Regions from separate parts of the Pantoea sp. sgz302252 genome, predicted to be linked through region 1. Evidence: predicted binding sites of a transcription regulator. Region 1 holds the regulator's gene; each other region holds the start of a gene.
The links. Region 1 encodes LexA, which represses DNA repair genes until DNA is damaged. Its sites were predicted from a motif close to TNCTGTATGTACATACAGNA; they were not measured.
Positions count from the first base shown of each region.

Region 2: the regulator LexA is predicted to act here: its motif matches at 2,486-2,505, upstream of rmuC (DNA recombination protein RmuC).
Region 3: the regulator LexA is predicted to act here: its motif matches at 4,521-4,540, upstream of ACLW56_RS13530 (DNA translocase FtsK 4TM domain-containing protein).

Region 1 is NZ_JBLFJW010000011.1:134,452-141,914, forward strand. It holds gene ACLW56_RS10990 (RHS repeat-associated core domain-containing protein) at 1-3,563, shown strand, start outside; gene dinF (MATE family efflux transporter DinF) at 3,762-5,120, opposite strand; gene lexA (transcriptional repressor LexA) at 5,207-5,815, opposite strand; gene ACLW56_RS11005 (diacylglycerol kinase) at 5,925-6,293, opposite strand; gene plsB (glycerol-3-phosphate 1-O-acyltransferase PlsB) at 6,422-7,463, shown strand, end outside.
Region 2 is NZ_JBLFJW010000041.1:13,237-20,699, reverse strand. It holds gene ACLW56_RS22550 (hypothetical protein) at 1-410, shown strand, start outside; gene ACLW56_RS22545 (dienelactone hydrolase family protein) at 458-1,264, opposite strand; gene udp (uridine phosphorylase) at 1,520-2,281, shown strand; gene rmuC (DNA recombination protein RmuC) at 2,549-4,000, shown strand; gene ubiE (bifunctional demethylmenaquinone methyltransferase/2-methoxy-6-polyprenyl-1,4-benzoquinol methylase UbiE) at 4,068-4,823, shown strand; gene ubiJ (ubiquinone biosynthesis protein UbiJ) at 4,835-5,440, shown strand; gene ubiB (ubiquinone biosynthesis regulatory protein kinase UbiB) at 5,437-7,077, shown strand; gene tatA (Sec-independent protein translocase subunit TatA) at 7,311-7,463, shown strand, end outside.
Region 3 is NZ_JBLFJW010000016.1:26,525-33,987, reverse strand. It holds gene lolA (outer membrane lipoprotein chaperone LolA) at 1-480, opposite strand, end outside; gene ACLW56_RS13530 (DNA translocase FtsK 4TM domain-containing protein) at 610-4,458, opposite strand; gene lrp (leucine-responsive transcriptional regulator Lrp) at 4,579-5,073, opposite strand; gene trxB (thioredoxin-disulfide reductase) at 5,622-6,590, shown strand; gene cydD (heme ABC transporter permease/ATP-binding protein CydD) at 6,865-7,463, shown strand, end outside.

The DNA.
Region 1 (7,463 bases):
GGAATGAAGGATATAAAGTAATCTGGAACGAATATTATAAATCAACGGCATCCGAAAATTTCAATCGCGGACGACTGAAAAGTACCACGTTGCGTTTATCTCAGATGAATGGCACGACGGTGGCATTCAATTACACCTTATCTTCAGCGGGTGACGAAATTACTACAGCGACAACGCAGATCGGATGGGACAACAGTACGTTGACATACTCTGAGACTGCTATGTCATTAACTGGCTGGCCGACAAAATTAAAAGATGCTCTTGACGTTATTACTGAAATTAATTATGACTCATTTGGACGAAGTACTTCGGTGACAAGAGCTAAAGGTACGGATAAAGAGAGCACGACCACATACCGTTATGAGTATGATCGCACGACTAAATGTCTCAGCAAAACAACAAATGCTCCCGAAGTCAACGCAGTAACGGAAATATATGATGCGATGGGTAATGTCGTTAAGCTTGTCGCTAGTGGGCAAAATCTCATGGTCGCCGAATTCGATACTCAAGGGCAATTATTATTAGAAACTCACTACGACTATAACGTACCTTTATCGAACAGATCCGAAGGAAATTTAAGTCTGACTGACTCATATATATACGATGTTCTGGGTAACCCAAGACAGGCTAATTATCATGATGGTTTTACCAAATACAGTCGATTCAATATAGGAGATGCACAACTCATTGAGTATACTACCGTATCAGAACAGAATACTAAATTTAATTATGAAATGACAGATTTTGATCCCTATTCATTACGTCCGGTAAAAAATTATGAATACAAAAAAGATGGCGTGACTGTCGCAACCTTAACCTGCTATTACTATGATACCTTTTATCGCATAAAGGATATCGAACTTACAGATAGCACTAGCACTAAGAGTGTCAAAAAAACATATGCGTATGATTTTTTTGATCGCCCCAATTTATTGACTGAAACAGGACAGGAGGAGAGCGAGGTACGTACGACAAAAATAAATTATTGGCCTTATGGCCTGGAACCTAAAGTTGAAAGCACGGCTATTGACGATACAACCATTGGATATTTAAATTATGATGGTTTGGGGCGTTTGACGCAAGAAGATCGTAATCCCAATCAGCTAGATCGCTTCGTGACGCGATATGAATATGAAGCTGGATATACGGTAGCCAGTAAAAAAACAACACCGCGTAATAGAGCTATTCAATATACTTATTTCCCTGAATTTGATTCGTTACCTGCAACAATTACCATGCCAGGAAATGAAGGAAAATATCAATACGAGTATAACAAAGATACGGTGAAGCTTATCAGAGAGACCTATACACTCGGGTCTAAAAAAAATATACGTGATATCACGTATGATCAAAACCTGAACGTAATCAGTGAAACAGTCACTGATGGTTTTGCTATCGGCAGCTACAAGAATGAATTTCTGCGTACGACTTCTGGACGGATAAAGAAGATGATTAAATCATCTGCAGGAAGACCGTCCCAAACCATCAATTATAGTTATGATTCAGCAGGACGAGTGAGTAAAATCTATATCAATTATGATGAGAGAAACGATCTGGAAATCAGCGTATTTTATCTGGCTGGAGATTTACCATCGGATGTTTCCTATATTTTTAAACAGTCGAATCGGAACGATCAGGTATACAGACTCGAACTTTCTTATGATCATCAGCTACGTGTTATAAATAAAGTTTATTCTGATACTACCGGAAAGGTGCTTGCACACCATAAAGAGGAATTTAATGGATTCGGTAATGTTATTAAGAAAGATATTTTCACAACCCCTGCGAATTCAACGATAACGACATACGATTTTGACTATCTTGGGCGTTTGATAACTGCCGATATTTCAAATCTGTCAACAGCCTATCCTACGAACGCTAATGGATATAACATCACATGGTATAAGTATATTTATGACAAGTTCAACAATATTTCCTCTTGTAGAACAGTAGATGAGAGTTCCAGTAATACAACTATTACAGATTTTACATATGCAGGGAAAAACCCATTTGAATTAATAAGAATATCCCAATCGGGGTACCAACCTTCTTTACCTGTAATGCTTAGCTATGATGAATCTGGAAATATTATAACAAAATCAACGGGTAACCGTTCGTTCACCTATGCGTATGATTCATTTGAGAAATTAGCCAAAGTTTTCGAGTCGAACCGTACTGTATCCTTTCAATCCAATAGTGAAGGTTCATTGGGTAGTGAAGAATTGAGTGTAGAAGATGTCAGATCGCGTGGTTATGGCACCAGCTTTGGCTATAGCAACAGTATATTCGATACCTCATGGAGAAAACAGGCAACATCAACAACAAATGAGCACATTGCCAGTTATATCCATACTCCGGCCGGGGTCGATACGATGAACGTACTGGGCGGTGGTTCAGGTAGTTACACGAAAACACAAACACTACAATTCAGCGATCGCCTCGGTGGGGTGTTTGGCGAAATCGATGGCTCGCTCCCCTCCCCAGGAGAAGTTACGCCTTTACTATATAGCCCTTATGGTTATATCAAGGATGCAGAAGTTCCAGCGGCCTATGATCCCATCCGATTTGCAGGAGCCCGGTATGATGATCTAACAAAGCTTTATCATTTAGGAAATGGCACACGAGCGTACGACAGTTCGTTGATGCGCTTTATGCAATATGACGCTATGAGTCCTTTCGGCAAGGGTGGAATTAACCCTTACAATTATTGCATCTGTGATCCCATAACCTACTCTGATCTCTCCGGGCAGGGACGCGATGTTGCAATAATGTTTGCCTCTTTGGGACTGGTTCTTTCTATATTTAGTTTTGGGCTTGGTGCACTTGCGCTTCTGGGGTCGGCACCACTCCTGTTGAGTGGTATAGCACTGGCTGGAGGTGTCCTCGGTGTTGCTGGTGCTGCGACGGGTCTTGCTGCGACTTTAGTGGAAGATGATAATGTCGCTCAGCAGCTAACCATTGCCAGTGCAGTACTCGGTGGGGCAGGCATCTTATTTGAAAGTTTTCCGGCAATCATGTTTATCGGACACCGTGTTACATGGCGATTGGCGCAAAAATATTCAACCAGTAGAGTTATCCAGATAAACACTGGGTTTCAAAAAGTTTATCCAGGGGCAAACTATACAATCTCCGGAAAGTTCATGTTCAATGGCCGTAATACTCGAATGGTCAAAGCACATGGTAATATTGATAGCCTGGCGGTCCCCGTAGAGGTTGCAAACAATCCTGGGCGCTGGGTGGATCAAGGTAAAAGCGTGGAAGAGTTTGCAAACTTTACTCGCACTGTTCTTAACAGCACTGCCCTGGACGACAGTGACAGTGCAATTTTTCTGGCTGCATGTGGTGGATCGCCAGCAGGTGCACGTAACAATGCACAAAATCTTGCAACTGCCCTGAACAGGAGTGTCTATGCTTTCCCCTCTCGCAAAATCTTCAGTATCGTGGGGGGGACTTTTACGGATCCAAAGATAACGGTATTTGGAACGCCCTGGTTTATGAAGCTAAAACAATTCAACCCAGGAGTTGCAATGGGGGAGGCAATACCGATGTTCCCACTTGCGTAGTGTGAAATGAACATTTGGTGGAGTTACCTGTTTGTTGCGGTATTTCAGGTGACTCCACTACAGTATTTTGACATCAAGACTGAATATACAGATACTCCACAAAACTCAATTATAATCGGTATCATGCACCACTTTGAACATTTCGAACTCCACTGACCTCAAGCCAACTCTATCTAAATCAGGTTGCATCTGGGGGCTTCAAAAAAATGGAGTATGCCGATCCAGAACTGACGACGAGAGTGAAAACCAGGTTCCGCGTTGCCAGTGACGTCGCCAAATCCATGCCAGAGAGAGCCCGCGCAGCGCGAGAAACACCGCCAGCGACAGCCACAATCCGTGGTTGCCAAACAGCGGCACGGTTAACAGGGTCAGAGCAAAGCCAGCGGCGGCGACAGCCATGCTGTTACGCATTTCCGCCCCTCGTGTCGCACCGATAAACATGCCATCCAGCAAATAACACCAGACGCCAATCACCGGCAGAATGACCTGCCAGATAACATAACGATCGGCCAGCTCACGCAGTTGTGGCAGAGAAGTCAGCATCGCCACAATGTGCTCCCCGCCGACGGCATAAATCATGGCAAACGCCAGTGCCACTAAGCCGGATTGTCGGCACGCCGCTTTCCAGACGTGCAGCAGTTGGCTGTCATCTCTTGCGCCATATGCTTGCCCAGAATGGGCTTCAACCGCATAAGCAAAACCATCCAGCGCGTAGGCGGTGAACGTCAGCATGGTCATCAACACGGCGTTGACCGCGACAATGTCGCTGCCCAAACGCGCGCCAAACACGGTCAGAGCGCCAAAGCAGAGTTGCAGTAGCAGCGAACGCAGCATGATGTCCCGGTTGAGTGCCAACAGACGACGAACATTACCACGCCAGGCCTCTTTCAACAGCGCTAACGAAATGCCACGCAAATGCAGTACCCGCCGAACCATCAGCAAGCCAATGAAGAAAGTGACATATTCCGAACACGCGGTTGCCAGCGCTGCGCCCTGCACGTTCATGTGCAGACCCATCACCAGCCACAAATCGAGCACGATGTTCAGCACATTCCCCACCACCAGCAAAATGACCGGTGCGCGAGCATACTGCACACCAAGCAGCCAGCCCAGTAAGACCAGGTTTGCCAGAGAAGCGGGCGCGCTGAGCCAGCGGATCTCAAGGAAGCGCCTTGCCTGTTCCAGCACCGCATCGCTGCCACCGACAATATGCAGCGCCAGCTCGATAAGCGGCGTACGAAGCAGGACAATCGCGAACCCGGCAGCCAGCGCCAGTAACAGCGGTTGTACCAAAGCACGCGCCAGCCGCTGGGGGTCTTTCGCGCCATAAGCCTGAGCCGTCAGGCCGGTGGTGCTCATTCGCAGGAAAAGCAGCAGCATGAAGAGGAAGCTGGTCGCCATTGAACCCACTGCGACACCGCCCAGATACACAGGACTATCCAGATGCCCGATCACCGCCGTATCCACCAGCCCCAGTAAAGGGACAGTGATATTGGAGAAAATCATCGGCAGCGCAAGACGCCACAATGCCTTGTCCGCAGCAGTGAATAGCGACATCGGAAAACCTGTGAGAGTGGAAAGGTAAAACGAAGTGGCGCCAGAATTGCGCCACTCAAAACACGAAGCAGAAGGCTAAAGGATGATTATAGCCATTCGCCGTTACGGATCACGCCAACCGCCAGGCCTTCAATAGAGAAGTTCTGTTCGCGCAGGTCGACCACGATCGGGGAAAATTCGCTGTTTTCAGGCAGAAGCTCAACGGTGCTGCCCTGTTTTTTCAGGCGTTTGACCGTCACTTCATCGTCGATGCGCGCGACAACCACCTGGCCGTTACGCACATCCTGAGTTTTATGCACCGCCAGCAGGTCGCCATCAAGGATGCCGATGTCGCGCATCGACATGCCGCTGACGCGCAGCAGGAAATCTGCGCTTGGCTTGAACATGCCTGGATCAACCTGATAATGGCCTTCAATATGTTGCTGTGCCAGCAGCGGCTCACCGGCTGCCACGCGGCCAATCAGTGGGATGCCCGCTTCTTCTTCAACCAGAAGACGAATGCCGCGAGAAGCCCCGGAGACAATCTCAAGCACGCCTTTACGCGCCAGCGCTTTCAGGTGCTCTTCAGCCGCATTAGGGGACTTAAATCCCAGGCGCTGTGCAATTTCCGCACGCGTCGGTGGCATGCCCGTCTGGCTGATGTGATCCCGGATGAGATCAAACACCTCTTGCTGCCTGGTCGTTAACGCTTTCATTCCGCCCCCTGGGTGTATATACAGTTATGCTGTGAGTATATACAGTTGATGGCGAATTTGGAACCGCAAAACGCACAAAAAACCAGACGGTTGCGTAATTATGTGGCGTCTATCGAAAATACGACCACAGTAGCAGCACCCAGGTGATGACGGCAATAAAGATAGCCAGCAGAACTGCGGCAGACCCCATATCCTTCGCGCGCCCTGACAACTCGTGATGCTCCGGCCCGATACGGTCGACCACCGCTTCAATCGCACTGTTGAGAATTTCCACTATCATCACCAGAAGCACCGAACCAATCAGCAGGACGCGGGTGATAGCATCCACGTCCAGCCAGCAGGCAATAATAACGGCGATAACGGCAGCGGTGCCCTCCTGACGGAAAGCGGCTTCGTGCTTCCACGCCGCACGAAAACCTTTCCAGGAGTAGCCTGTTGCCTTGATGATTCGGGTTAACCCGGTGGTATTATTGGCCATCAAAAGAACCTTTTTATTTATTAACGTCAATGTCCCTGCGCGCCGTAAGTGGTAGAACAGATATTCTGCTTACTTTCTGTTATCCTTGCGACGCATTTGCATGATTAACCAGAGGCTTTACATCGTTTATGTCTGGCTGGCCACGAATTTACTACAAATTACTGAATTTACCATTAAGCGTGCTGGTAAAAAGCAAGTCCATTCCGGCAAATCCTGCCCAGGAACTTGGACTCGATACCTCACGCCCAATTATGTACGTTCTGCCCTATAACTCGAAGGCAGATCTGCTGACGTTACGCGCCCAATGTCTGGCGCACGATCTCCCGGATCCGCTGGAGCCGCTGGTGATCGACGGAACCGAGCTGCCGCGTTACGTGTTCATTCACGGCGGGCCGCGCGCGTTCACTTATTACACGCCGAAAGAAGAATCCATCAAGCTGTTCCACAACTATCTGGACCTGCATCGCAGCAACCCGGATCTCGACGTGCAGATGGTGCCGGTTTCGGTGATGTTTGGGCGTTCTCCGGGGCGCGAAAAAGGCGAAGTTAACCCGCCACTGCGCATGATGAACGGTTTCCAGAAGTTCTTCGCCGTCACCTGGCTTGGTCGTGACAGCTTCGTGCGTTTCTCGCCGTCCGTGTCACTGCGCCGCATGGCGACCGAACACGGCACAGACAAAATTATTGCGCAGAAGCTGGCTCGTGTGGCACGTACGCACTTCGCCCGTCAGCGTCTGGCGGCCGTAGGCCCGCGCCTGCCTGCGCGTCAGGATTTGTTCAACAAGCTGCTGGCGTCCAAAGCGATTGCCCGCGCCGTTGAAGATGAAGCGCGCAGCAAGAAAATCTCCCACGAAAAAGCGCAGCAGAACGCCATTGCGCTGATGGAAGAGATTGCGGCTAACTTCTCTTACGAGATGATCCGCCTGACAGACCGCGTCCTGGGCTTTACCTGGAACCGCCTCTATCAGGGGATTAACGTTAACAACGCCGAGCGAGTACGCCAGTTGGCCCACGACGGTCACGAGATTGTCTATGTGCCTTGCCACCGCAGCCACATGGACTATCTGCTGCTCTCTTACGTGCTCTACCATCAAGGGCTGGTGCCGCCGCACATCGCTGCGGGGATCAACCTGAACTTCTGGCCAGCCGGCCCGATTTTCCGCCGCCTGG
Region 2 (7,463 bases), on a different contig from region 1:
AAATTGAAGACGTTCTCGATGCGCCACTCTCAGGCTCAGCCGATCTCTTCACCGCTCTCGATCAGTGCGCGGCGTTCGTTTGCGTAATGGTGGAATGTCCGGATGATTATTATCGGCTGGCGTTATGCGGGCGACTGGCGCATGCGTTAACCGTGTTGCGTCAGCGATGCGCTGAAGATTTGCCCGAAAACTTAATCAGCCAGCTAACGGCGGAAACGGCGACGGTGTCTGAAATACCGGACTTTTGGCACGACACAGAATTGCTGCTGGATTACGCTGATGCGCTGATTTTGGCGCTGTCGGGAAAAACGCTGATGGATAAAAATAGTCAGGATCTGGTGGGGTTATTACACGATCTGGTCTTCTTGTTAGTCGATCAGCTTAAAATGCCGTTTATCACGCATTCCTGAATTGTGGTGCTACGCCCGGCACACTCGCCGGGCGGCCTGGCAAAATCTTACCCTTTCTTCCCGCCGTACTGCTTAAACCACGCCAGCATTCTTTCCCAGCCGTCTGTGGCTGACTCTTCGTGATAGCTCGGGCGATAGTCGGCGTTGAAAGCGTGCCCCGCTTCCGGGTAAACGATGATTTCGGCTTTGGCGTTGGCAGCGCGCAGGGCCTGGCGCATCGTTTCCACGCTCTCAAGTGAAATGCTTGTGTCTTGTCCGCCATACAGGCCAAGCACTGGCGCGGTGAGGTCGGTTGCTACATCGACCGGGTGTTTCGGTGAGTTCAGCGATTTTTCACCCACCAGTTTGCCGTACCACGCTACGGCAGCCTTTAGCTGCGGATTGTGCGCGGCATACAGCCAGGAAATGCGTCCTCCCCAACAGAAGCCGGTGACCAGCAGACGATTCGCATCGCCGCCATTTCGGGAAGCCCAGCTTGCGACGTGATCTAGGTCGGCCAGAACCTGTGCGTCCGGCACTTTGGATACCAGGCCGCTGAACAGGGTTGGGATATCGGCATAATCATTCGGGTCGCCCTGACGGAAATAGAGTTCCGGCGCAATCGCCAGATAGCCTTCGTTCGCCAGGCGGCGGCACAAATCGCGAATGTGTTCGTGCACGCCAAAAATTTCCTGCACCACAATCACCACCGGCAGCGGGCCATCGGTGCTTTTTGGGCGAGCGTGATACGCAGGCATGTTTTCGCCCTGCGAGGGAATAGAGGTTTCACCCGCGACGATGGCCGCATCAGATGTCAGTACAGCGGTTGAAGCGTGAGGAGCAGCCGCAGGTGCAAAGCCGGTCTTTTCAGTCATGGCATTCTCCGTACCAATAAATAGCGCAAAGGTAAATATAGTCCGAGGGTTAACAATTCACAGTGCCAGAAAACGGCTATCTTATGTGCAGTGGCGAATGTCGCCGCTTGTTAATGTGATGTGAATCACCTTTCAAAAGAAATTCAATGCAACCATTTTCATTCATAGTGATGAGTGTCACTAAAATCTATCAGCAGCTTCGGTAAAGTGCGTTTTTGCTTCTGCTGATAATTCTGCCCAGAGAGGAGTTTTACTATGTCTAAGTCTGATGTTTTTCATCTCGGTCTCACCAAAAGTGATCTGCAAGGGGCTACGCTCGCCATCGTCCCGGGCGATCCGGAGCGTGTGGAAAAGATCGCCGCGCTGATGGACAAGCCGGTCAAGCTGGCATCGCATCGTGAATTTACCTCCTGGCGTGCAGAGCTGGATGGAAAACCGGTTATCGTTTGCTCAACAGGTATCGGCGGCCCGTCAACGTCTATCGCAGTAGAAGAACTGGCTCAGCTCGGGATTCGTACTTTCCTGCGCGTGGGCACCACAGGCGCGATTCAGCCAAATATTAATGTTGGCGACGTGCTGGTCACGACTGCATCCGTACGTCTTGATGGCGCAAGCCTGCACTTTGCCCCGATGGAATATCCGGCAGTGGCTGACTTCGCCTGTACCACCGCGCTGGTTGAAGCGGCGAAAGCCGTTGGCGCAACCACTCACATCGGTGTCACCGCGTCTTCCGATACTTTCTATCCGGGTCAGGAACGCTATGACACCTTCTCTGGCCGTGTGGTTAGCCGCTACAAAGGCTCCATGGAAGAGTGGCAGTCAATGGGCGTGATGAACTACGAGATGGAATCCGCAACGCTGCTGACCATGTGTTCCAGCCAGGGCCTGCGCGCCGGGATGGTTGCCGGTGTTATCGTGAACCGTACTCAGCAAGAAATTCCGAATGCGGAAACCATGAAAAAGACCGAAAGCCATGCGGTGAAAATCGTGGTGGAAGCGGCTCGCCGCCTGCTGTAGTTTTTCCCTTTTCATTTCTTCGAGAAGCCTCGCAGTTTGCGGGGTTTTTTCTTTTCGGATCACAACATGCCCGGCGGCACTACGTTTGCCTGGCCTACAAAATCGACGGACACGGTTCCGGTTTTGTAGGTCGGGTCAGGCATCGCCGCCACCCGACACTATGTTGAGGCTTTTTGCGCACCGCCTCGCAGGAAATGCCTTTCCAACTGGACGTTTATACAGCACAATTCTATGTTGTGCCGGTAAGTCGTTGACGCAGGGGGAGCGATGGACATTTCAATTATCATCAGCGCAGTGGTCGCACTGTTGGTCGGGGGCATTTTTGGCTGGCTGGCCACCAAATCTCACGCTGACAGGCTGCGGGCGGATTTTCTGGAAGATCGTCACGATCTGGATATCGAACTCAGCGCGGCGAAACAGCAGCTGGCGCAGAACGCCCATTGGCGCGATGAATGCGAACTGCTGAACAATGAATTGCGCAGCCTGCGTGAAATTAACGCTTCCTTAGAAGCCGACCTGCGCGAAGTCACCACACGTCTGGAATCCACGCAACTGCATGCGGAAGATAAAATCCGTCAGATGGTGAACAGCGAGCAGCGCCTGAGCGAGCAGTTTGAAAACCTCGCCAACCGTATTTTCGAGCACAGTAATCGTCGGGTGGATGAGCAAAATCGTCAGAGCCTGCACGGCCTGCTAACTCCGCTGCGTGAGCAACTCGACGGCTTTCGTCGTCAGGTACAGGATAGCTTCGGCAAAGAAGCGCAGGAACGTCATACCCTGGCCCATGAAATTCGCAATCTCCAGCAGCTGAATGCGCAGATGGCGCAGGAAGCGGTTAACCTCACTAAAGCGCTGAAAGGTGACAACAAAACGCAGGGTAACTGGGGTGAAGTGGTGCTCACACGCGTGCTGGAAGCGTCCGGGCTGCGCGAAGGTTATGAGTATCAGACGCAGGTCAGTATCGAAACGGAAGCCCGTGCTCGCATGCAGCCGGATGTGATTGTTCGCCTGCCGCAGGGTAAAGACGTGGTGATCGACGCCAAAATGACGCTGGTGGCATACGAGCGTTATTTTAACGCCGATGATGACTACACCCGCGAAGCTGCGCTTCAGGAACATATTGCTTCCCTGCGTAACCACATTCGGCTGCTTGGGCGCAAAGATTATCAACAACTCCCTGGCCTACGTTCCCTCGATTATGTGCTGATGTTTATCCCGGTCGAGCCTGCTTTCCTTCTCGCTATCGACAGGCAGCCAGAACTGATCACCGAAGCGTTGAAAAACAACATCATGCTGGTGAGCCCCACCACGCTGCTTGTGGCGCTGCGAACTATCGCCAATCTCTGGCGATACGAACATCAAAGCCGCAACGCCCAGCAGATTGCTGACAGAGCGAGCCGCCTGTACGACAAAATGCGTTTGTTTGTGGATGATATGTCTGCCATCGGGCAAGGGCTTGATAAAGCACAGGACAACTACCGTCAGGCGATGAAAAAGCTGACGTCCGGGCGTGGGAATTTGCTGGCGCAAGCCGAGTCCTTCCGGGAATTGGGTGTTGAAGTGAAACGCGAGATTAATCCGGATTTAGTGGAACAGGCCACGGCGGAAGACAACATGCTTTCTGATGAGCAAACCGCTTTCAACGACAGTGAAGACAATTTGTTAGCCCCTGAAGCACCGTCGCAAAGTGAGCCGTTTCGCGTGTCTCAGGGCGGTTGAGGCATAGGGGAAACGCGCCCAATCTGTTACACTCCGGGGATTATTTTCTTCAAAGGCAGGCATTGAGATGGTTGAGGATTCACAAGAAACGACTCACTTTGGCTTCCAGACGGTCGCTAAATCGCAGAAAGAGGACATGGTGGCGCATGTATTCCATTCTGTTGCCGCTAAGTACGATGTTATGAACGATCTGATGTCGTTCGGTATTCATCGTTTGTGGAAGCGCTTCACCATCGATTGCAGCGGCGTGCGCCGTGGGCAGAAAGTGCTGGATCTGGCAGGTGGAACCGGCGACCTGACGGCGAAATTCTCCCGTCTGGTGGGCGAAACCGGCAGCGTTGTGCTGGCGGACATTAACGCCTCCATGCTGAAAATGGGCCGCGAAAAGCTGCGCAATATCGGCGTCATTGGCAATGTGGAATACGTTCAGGCCAATGCCGAAGCGCTGCCTTTCCCGGACAACACCTTTGACTGCATCACCATCTCTTTCGGCCTGCGTAACGTGACCGACAAAGACAAAGCGCTGCGCTCTATGTATCGCGTGCTGAAGCCAGGCGGACGCCTGCTGGTGCTGGAGTTCTCCAAACCGATTCTCGATCCGCTGAGCAAAGCTTACGACGCCTATTCCTTCCACGTGCTGCCGAAAGTCGGCGAAGTGGTGGCGAACGATAGCGAAAGCTATCGCTATCTGGCGGAGTCCATTCGCATGCACCCGGACCAGGAAACCCTGAAGGCGATGATGCAGGATGCAGGCTTTGAAAGCGTCGATTACTACAACCTGACAGCCGGTATTGTTGCGCTGCACCGCGGCTACAAGTTCTGACAGGAGAAGCCATGCCTTTTCAACCCTTAGTCACCGCGGGCATTGAAAGCGTCCTGAACACTTTTTTATGGCGCGATCGGGCGTTAAAACCCGCCCGTCAACGTCTGCTGGGCAAAGTGCTGCGCGTGGAGTTGAAAGAGTTCACTTCACCGCTGGTGCTGGCTTTCAGTGAACAACAAATTGACGTGCTGGGGGCATGGGAAGGCGAGGCGGATTGTACTGTAACCACCCGCATCGGCGTTCTGCCACAGTTGCGTAATCGCCAACAACTGACTTCGCTGATTCGCTCAGGCGATCTGGAAGTGCAGGGCGATTTGCAAGTGGTGCAGAATTTTGTCGCACTGGCTGATTTAGCCGAGTTCGATCCTGCCGAGCTGCTTGCGCCTTACACCGGCGATATCGCGGCTGAAGGGCTGAGCAAAGTGCTGCGCGGCGGGGCGAAGTTTCTTCAACGTGGCGTAAAGCGTCAGCAAAAATACGTCGCGGAAGTGATTACCGAAGAGTGGCGGGTTGCGCCGGGTCAGCTTGAAGTGGCCTGGTTTGCCGAAGAGAGCGCTGCCGTAGCGCGGGCTGTTGATGCCTTGAGCAAACGGCTGGAAAAACTGGAGGGGAAATGACGCCAGGGGAATTTCGGCGCCTGTATTTTATCATCCACACCTTTTTGAGTTACGGGCTTGATGAGCTCATTCCCAAAATGCGTATCACCCTGCCGCTGCGAATCTGGCGGCGGATGCTGTTCTGGATGCCAAACCGCCACAAAGACTTGCCTTTAGGTGAACGCCTGCGCCTGGCGTTGCAACATCTTGGTCCCGTGTGGATCAAATTTGGCCAGATGCTTTCCACTCGCCGTGACCTTTTCCCGCCACAGATTGCCGATCAGCTGGCGATGTTGCAGGACCGGGTTGCCCCCTTCGACGGCAAACTGGCGCAGGCGCAAATTGAAAAATCGATGGGGGATATTCCCGTCGAGAGTTGGTTTGATGATTTCCAGGTTGAGCCACTGGCCTCGGCGTCTATCGCTCAGGTTCACACTGCTCGCCTGAAAGAAAACGGCAAAGAAGTCGTTATCAAGGTTATCCGCCCGGACATCCTGCCGGTTATCAAAGCGGACATGAAACTGATTTACCGACTTGCGCGTTGGGTGCCTCGTTTGCTGCCCGACGGCCGCCGTCTGCGTCCGCAGGAAGTGGTGCGCGAGTATGAAAAAACGCTGCTTGATGAGCTGAATCTGCTGCGTGAAGCGGCAAACGCCATCCAGCTGCGCCGCAACTTTGAAGACAGCCCGATGCTGTACGTGCCGGAAGTGTATTCCGACTACTGCCGTGAAGACATGCTGGTGATGGAGCGTATTTACGGTATTCCGGTGTCTGATATCGAAATGCTGGAGAAGCAAAACACCAACATGAAACTGCTGGCCGAGCGTGGCGTGCAGGTCTTCTTTACTCAGGTGTTCCGCGACAGCTTCTTCCACGCCGACATGCATCCGGGCAACATTTTTGTGAGCTATGAGCATCCGGAAGATCCGAAGTATATCGGTATCGACTGCGGGATTGTCGGCTCGCTGAACAAAGACGATAAGCGCTATCTGGCTGAAAACTTTATCGCGTTCTTTAACCGCGATTACCGCAAAGTGGCTGAATTGCATGTGGATTCAGGCTGGGTGCCGCCTGACACCAATGTGGAAGAATTCGAATTCGCTATTCGCACCGTGTGCGAGCCCATTTTCGAAAAGCCGCTGGCGGAAATCTCCTTTGGTCACGTATTGTTGAACCTGTTCAATACTGCGCGCCGCTTCAATATGGAAGTGCAACCGCAGCTGGTTTTACTCCAGAAAACACTACTTTACGTTGAGGGGGTAGGACGGCAGCTCTATCCTCAGTTAGACTTATGGAAAACAGCGAAACCTTTCCTGGAGTCATGGCTCAAAGATCAGGTCGGACTGCCGGCGCTGGTGCGTGCGTTTAAAGAGAAAGCGCCGTTCTGGATCGAAAAAATGCCGGAAATGCCTGAACTGATTTACGACAGTTTGCGCCAGGGCAAAAGCCTTCAGCGAAGCATTGATAAAATCGCCCTCGAATTAGGAGCCCATCGTGTCCGTCAGGGGCAGTCTCGCTACCTGTTTGGCGTCGGGGCGGTGTTGATGCTGAGCGGCACGCTGTTGCTGATAACACGCCCTGATTTCGGGTTTTATCCTGCGGGGTTGATGGTCGCAGGTGTGGTCGCCTGGTTCTTTGGCTGGCGAAAAGGCCGCTGATTTTTGCTTCATTTATACGAAGGCGTGTAATTTACACGCCAAACACCGATGACTTAGCTCGTGCTACCACAGGACGAGAAGCAGTCATCAAAAAACAAGGAAAATCAATTTATTGATTTTCGGCTGATAACAACAAAGAAGGAAAAACCACGTTTTTTCCTTCTTTGTCAGCACTCAAGGCGTGTAACCTACACGTTAATGGATTCACTATCATCTGACACAGAGGAATACGTATGGGTGGTATCGGTACTTGGCAGTTATTGATCGTCGTGGTCATCGTGGTTCTGCTTTTCGGGACGAAAAAGCTGAGCTCGCTGGGATCTGACCTGGGGGCGTCTATCAAAGGCTTCAAGAAAGCCATGGGTGATGAAGACGACAAACAGGAC
Region 3 (7,463 bases), on a different contig from region 1:
CTGATGGATGGTGCCATCGCGGCTCACATTGATGGTGAATTGCTTCAGGTTGCCGTTGCTGCCTTTCGGCGTCAGCACGAAATCATCGCCATTCTGCTTGATATTGTATTGCTGCCAGTCGCTGGACTGGTTGCGGGCAATCAGCATAAACGGCGTATTGCTGGTCGCATCTTTCAGCCAGGTCGCCGTGGCCTGCTCAACAAACGGGTTATAGAACCACAGGGTTTTACCGTCGGACACCAGGATGCTTTCATCTGGCTGGGTCATGTGCCAGTTGAACAGGTTTGGACGTTTGACGGAAAGGTCGCCCTGCCCATCCTGTACCGCATTGCCGCTACCATCGGTGACTTTTTGCGTGAAGCTGGCATTGAAGCTGCTCACTTTATCCAGACGGCTTTTGAGATCGCTCGCCGCATCCGCCCAGACGTGGCTTGCAACAAAACTGGTCAGTAAGGCACAGGTGATGGCAATTTTCTTCATCTTGATTCCTTAAATGCGTCACTCCCGACGCGGGAGTCTCTCTGCCCCCACTGTAGGCTTCTCGCCAACAGCGGGACAGGAGAAAATACTTAAATTTTGGCTATTTACGCAACTTTTCAATCGTGGCGATTAATCGAACGGCGGTGGTGCAAGCACTTCACGGTTACCGTTATGCCCTGCTTCGCTGACGATGCCCTGCGCTTCCATCTGTTCGATGATACGGGCTGCACGGTTATAGCCGATACGGAACTGACGCTGAACACCGGAAATGGACGCTTTGCGTTTTTCCGTCACGAAGTTCACCGCTTGATCGAATAACGGATCCAACTCTTCACCGCTGTCCAGACCGGCACCGCCACCCTCACTTTCTGTGTCTGAGGTAATGCCATCGACATACTGAGGACGACCACGCGCTTTCCAGTCCTGAACGACTGCATGCACTTCCTGGTCGCGAACAAAGGCGCCGTGAACACGGGTTGGTGCAGCGCTTGAGTTCGGGCCCGAATACAGCATATCGCCCATACCCAGCAGAGACTCAGCCCCGCCCTGATCGAGAATGGTACGGGAGTCGATTTTGCTGGATACCGTAAAGGCGATACGGGTTGGAATGTTCGCTTTGATAAGCCCGGTGATAACGTCAACGGAAGGACGCTGAGTTGCCAGAACCAGGTGGATCCCTGCAGCACGAGCTTTCTGCGCCAGGCGGGCGATCAGCTCTTCCACTTTCTTGCCCACGGTCATCATCAGGTCAGCAAACTCGTCGACCAGCACGACAATGTACGGCAGTTTTTCAAGCGTAGGATGCACGGCATCCATGCTGTCTCCCGGTTTCCAGTACGGGTCCGGAATCGGACGGCCCATCTGTGCCGCCTGAGCAATTTTCTCGTTGTAACCCGCAAGGTTACGCACCCCGAGAGCAGACATCAGCTTATAGCGACGTTCCATTTCATTGACGCTCCAGCGCAAAGCGTTGGCCGCATCCTTCATGTCTGTCACCACTTCCGTCAGCAGATGTGGGATACCTTCATAAACGGACAGCTCCAGCATTTTCGGGTCGATCATGATAAAGCGCACGTCTTCCGGCGTCGCTTTATAGAGCATGCTGAGGATCATGGCATTCACGCCGACCGACTTACCAGAACCGGTGGTACCTGCGACCAGCAGATGCGGCATTTTTGCCAGGTCCGCAATAACCGGTTCACCTGCGATATCTTTACCGAGCACGATGGTCAGCGGCGATGGACTTTCACGGAATTTCGCGCAGTCCAGCACTTCTCGCAGATACACGGTCTGGCGTTTTTTGTTCGGCAATTCCAGGCCCACATAAGGCTTACCTGGAATAACTTCAACCACACGCACGGCTACGGTAGAAAGTGAACGAGCCAGGTCGCGTGAGAGGTTAGAGATTCGCGCAGCTTTTACCCCTGGAGCCAGGTTCAGCTCAAAACGGGTGATCACCGGGCCAGGGGAATAGTTGACGACATCCGCTTTGATACGGAAGTCAGCCAGGCGTGTTTCCACCAGGCGAGCCGTTTGCTCCAGTGCAAAGGTATCAACCGGTTCCACTTCTGTCGGCGGCGGAGTCAAAAGATCCAATGACGGCAGCGGTGTGGTTGGTTTTTGCAGCGGGCGATCGTCGCCATTTCGCATCAGTAGCGGGTGAATCAGGCTTTCCTGCGGCTGTGGAGCAGGTCGCTGAGGCACTGGCTGCTGCGGCTGTTGATAAGCCTGATGCTGGGCCGGTTGCTGAGAATACTGCTGTTGTGGCTGCGCAGGTTGATGCTGAACAGGCTGTTGCTCTGGCATCACACTCGGCGTAAACAGCGGAGTTTTAGGCGTCTCATCAACCAGCGTTTTCATTGGCGAGAATTCAAAATCTGCTGGAGAGAACGGATTCGCGCCTTGCGGCTGCTCACCGGAATAACGCTGTTGCTGCTGTGCGGCAAACTGACGCGCCAGTTCTGCCTCAGCAAGACTCTCTTCGTCCTCTTGCACGCCGTTGTTTTCTTCGTACTGTTCGCCGTAACGCTGCTGCTGCGTGGCAGCAAACTGGCGTGCCAGTTCGTCCTGCTCCTGCTGCAGCGCCGCTTCTTCGTCGCCCATCAGGTCATCTGAGTCATACTGATGACGTTCTTGTTCGCGTGCGCGTTCTTCTGCCATACGTTGTGAAGGCAGTTTGATGCCGAAGGAGGCTGACGCCAGTTCACGGCGTGTCGGCACACGAACGCGGTTAGGGCGCGGTAACTGCGGACCAATCCCCTCTTTCACCTGAGTTCGTGGACCCTCGGCAAGACTAAACAGCGGTGCTGCAGCGGCTGCACCAGCCGCAGCGGCGCCAGTTGCCTGATGCACGCCGGCAGCAATCGGTGCAACTGCCGCGCCGGGATCAACAACAGGCATTGTTGGGGTTGGGATAGCAGACGGTTTCGCTGCCGCAGGTTCCGGCGTTGGCTGATACCACGCCGCCAGTTGCTCGCGTTCACGAGCACGCTTCTCTTCCACTTCTTCAAAGTAATAGAGAGGAGGACGCTGCGGTTTGACTTCTTCCTCTGGCTCCGGCGCGATGTCTTGTGCTGGCGGAACAGGATTAACCGACGCTGGCGCATAGTCAGGCTCAGCCTGATACTGTGGCTGCTCTGCCTGATAATGCGGTTGTTCGGTCTGATAGTGCGTTTCTTGCTGCCACGCTGGCGCAGCGGGCTGCTGCACTGGATCCTGCCACAGTTCTTCGATAGAAGGCTGCTGGCGGAAAGCTTCTGGCTGCACATAATCTGGTTTTGCTGCAGGTGCTTGCGGTGGCCAGTTATCTGGTGAAGGTGCAATAACCGGTTCAGGCGACTGAGGCGCAGGCACGGCTTGCCATTCAACACCCGATGCGGTCATTTCTGCGCCCGCGCCAGGAATTGAAGGAGTTTGCATGACAGGATCTGCTGGTGCAGCCCAGGCCTGAGAGGCAGCCGTTGCAGCAGCGGCCGCGGCAACAGGTTCATGGATCGAATGACCATTCAGTAACGGATCGGTTTCATCCCAGACTTGCGGGCGAGCCGCGCTGTTGCCAGAGAACAGGACATCATCAACGTCCGGCTGGCGTGCAGCACTATTCCCCGAGAACAGGACATCGTCTGCATCGGCCGCCTGGCCGTGCGCGGTGTACTGAACTTCCGTTTCTGAATCATCCATGCGTTTACCCGAGAACAGCGCAGCATCAGTATGACGGCCTCTCGGGTTGCTGAATTTTTCGGCGATACGTTGGCGACGAGCCAGTGCACCACGCAGAATCCGGGCACGACGCCCTTCTTTATGCGGGGCATCTTCGTCGTATTCTTCATACTCTTCGTCGTCCACCCAGGTATCGTCACGGCGTGTGCGATTGCTGGCGAACGTGAGAACATTGAGGATCCAGTTGCCAATTTTCTCGGCAATACTTACCCATGACCAACCGGTGAACAGGGTTAACCCTGCTGCCCAGATGCACAGCAGCGCAAGCGTGCCGCCGCTGCTGTGTAGCATCGGTTGCAGTGCCGTGCTAAGCAGGCTACCAATCACGCCGCCAGAGGCAAAGTACCAGATATCGTCTGCGTTGATAGCCGCGAGGCCGCACATCGTGAGGATCATCGCCAGCACGCCTATCAGGCGTAGTGCCACAGCAAAGTAGTCGACGTATTCGTCACTCGCACGGTGCCGCCAGGCAAACCAGCAGCCGCCAATAATCATCACTGGCAGGGTATAAGCCATCACGCCGAAAATGAAAAACAGCGTATCCGCAAGCCACGCTCCAGGCTGACCGCCCAGATTATGAATAGGCTCATGCCAGGCGGTCTGTGACCAACTGGGATCGGAAGGGTTGAAGCTGAGTAATGCAGCCATCAACCAGATGGCGAAAAGGGAACACAGAAGCAAGAACGCTTCGAGAAGTCGGCGCCCACTGCTTAATCTGTTAATCGTGACTTCTTTGTCTTCAGTGTATTCCTGGCTCAAGAAAGGCTCTCCAGGTCCTTGATGCTAAAACGGACAACAGCGCCGGGTCTCCCCGGCACTGTTGCTGTATGGATTAACAGGAGTGTAATCAACTTACGCCGATTTTGCACCTGTTCCGTATTAGCGCGTCTTAATAACCAGACGATTACTCTGCTTGACTTCTTCCATGACCACGTAGGTACGGGTGTCATTCACGCCCGGCAGGCGCAGCAGGGTTTCACCTAACAGTTTACGGTACGCTGACATGTCCGGTACGCGGGTCTTCAACAGGTAGTCGAAGTCACCGGAAACCAGATGACACTCTTGAATTTCTTCAAGTTTTTGCACAGCAGCGTTAAATTGTTCAAACACATCCGGGGCGCCACGATTCAGAGTTATCTCAACAAAAACCAGCAGCGATGCATCCAGATAATGCGGGTTCAGCAGCGCGGTATAGCCCTGAATAAACCCTTGTCTTTCCAGTCGACGGACACGCTCAAGGCAAGGTGTCGGAGAAAGTCCCACACGTTTAGAAAGCTCAACGTTGGAAATTCGCCCATCCTTTTGCAATTCATTCAAAATGTTACGATCGATGCGGTCGAGATCTTTGCCAGGGCGCTTCTTGCTATCTACCATTATTATTGTCTCTCTGTATTCCTTCCCTACTCCTGTCTTGACTCTGTGCACTTCACTGTTCAGAGCCTGCCCCCGCCGTCTGCGTGGGTAATCTGTCACCAGATGCACGCATAACCCATGGGTACGTGTTGAGAAGCCGTTGCCTTGCGGCAGTCACCGTTATCTCGTATGGCGTCTGTCCACACCATGCGCTGATTACGCTGACCCGGTTAAAAATGGCATTTGCGTGCATAAAAATTCACCACACTGCAAACACTGATTTTTTCTCCCTTCCTGTTTTCGCAAAAGCACAGGGGATTGTCAAAGCAAAACATCGATTTTTAGTACAACATGCCAGATATTCATTATCGCCCGGGGTTGATCCTCATGTTATCTCCTTATAATCACCCCATTGGCAGTAGATTTAGTTATGGCCATTGCTGATAAATTCATCAATCCATCGGTGGATTCTATTACACATATCGTTAACAAAATTCCTGAACGCTTTTATTACTTCCGTAAATTCCCTACAATCCCGCCCATTGTCTGCCAACATTTATGGGGATCTCATGGGCACGGCCAAACACAGTAAACTGCTTATTCTTGGTTCTGGACCTGCGGGATATACCGCTGCGGTCTATGCTGCACGCGCTAACCTGCACCCGGTGCTGATTACCGGGCTGGAAAAAGGCGGTCAGTTGACCACCACCACGGAAGTGGAAAACTGGCCCGGCGACCCGAATGATCTGACCGGTCCGCTGCTGATGGAACGTATGCATGAGCATGCGGTGAAGTTCGAGACAGAAATCCTGTTTGATCACATCAACAAAGTCGACCTGCAAAACCGTCCTTTCCGCTTGACTGGCGATAGCGGAGAGTACACTTGTGATGCACTGATCATTGCAACTGGTGCTTCTGCACGTTATCTCGGTCTGCCTTCTGAAGAAGCGTTCAAAGGCCGCGGTGTTTCTGCCTGCGCGACCTGCGATGGTTTCTTCTACCGCAATCAGAAAGTCGCGGTGATCGGCGGCGGGAATACCGCAGTAGAAGAAGCACTGTATCTGGCCAACATTGCCTCTGAAGTGCATCTGATTCACCGTCGCGACACCTTCCGCGCTGAAAAAATTCTTGTTAAGCGCCTGATGGACAAAGTCGAGAGCGGCAATATCGTGCTGCACACGCATCGTACACTGGAGGAAGTGACCGGTGACCAGATGGGTGTGACTGGCCTGCGTCTGCGTGATACCGAAAACAGCGACAACATTGAATCGCTGGAAGTAGCAGGTCTGTTCGTTGCTATCGGCCACAGCCCTAATACCGCCATTTTCGATGGCCAACTGGAACTGGAAAACGGCTATATCAAAGTCCAGTCAGGTATTCACGGTAATGCAACCCAAACCAGTATTCCTGGCGTATTTGCAGCCGGTGACGTGATGGACCATATCTACCGCCAGGCGATTACCTCTGCCGGAACAGGCTGTATGGCTGCCCTTGATGCTGAACGTTATCTGGACGGTTTGGCCGATCAGGCTAAATAATCTTTACAAGTCAGTAACAAAGGTAAATAAGGCGACGATAAGTCGCCTGAGACTGATGACAAACCTCTAACGAGTGCCGTTTTGTCATTAGCGACCGAACAAAAAACCAGGAAAATCAATTCATTGATTTTCGGCTGCTCACCACAAAGAAGGAAAAACCACGCTTTTTCCTTCTTTGTCAGCAATCTGAGGCGACGATAAGTCGCCTTTATTTTTTCCTCGTTGTAACATTGCCGTGCCCAAAATCATCTATAAGACACCTGCTAAGCGCGCAATGAATAAAACCCGTCAACAAGAGCTTACCCGCTGGTTAAAACAGCAAAGTGTTATTTCCCGTCGTTGGCTGATGCTTTCCCGGCTGCTTGGCGCAGTGAGCGGTGTGCTGATCATCGCTCAGGCCTGGCTGCTGGCGCGCATGCTTCATCATATGATTATGGAGAACATCCCGCGCGAAGCTTTGCTGATGCCTTTTGTGATGCTGGTTTTGGTCTTTATTTTGCGTGCCTGGGTGGTCTGGCTTCGTGAACGCGTGGGTTTTCATGTCGGGCAGCATATTCGCTTTGAGATTCGTAAAACGGTGCTGGACAGGCTCCAGCAGGCGGGTCCGGCCTGGATCCAAGGAAAACCGGCAGGCAGTTGGGCCACGCTTATCCTCGAACAAATCGACGATATGCATGATTACTACGCCCGCTATCTGCCACAGATGGCGCTCGCGGCTTCTGTGCCGCTGTTGATTGTATTGGCGATTTTCCCCTCTAACTGGGCCGCAGCATTAATCCTGCTTTGCACAGCGCCGTTGATCCCGCTGTTTATGGCTTTAGTAGGTATGGGCGCCGCAGATGCCAACCGTCGAAACTTTCTTGCTCTGGCACG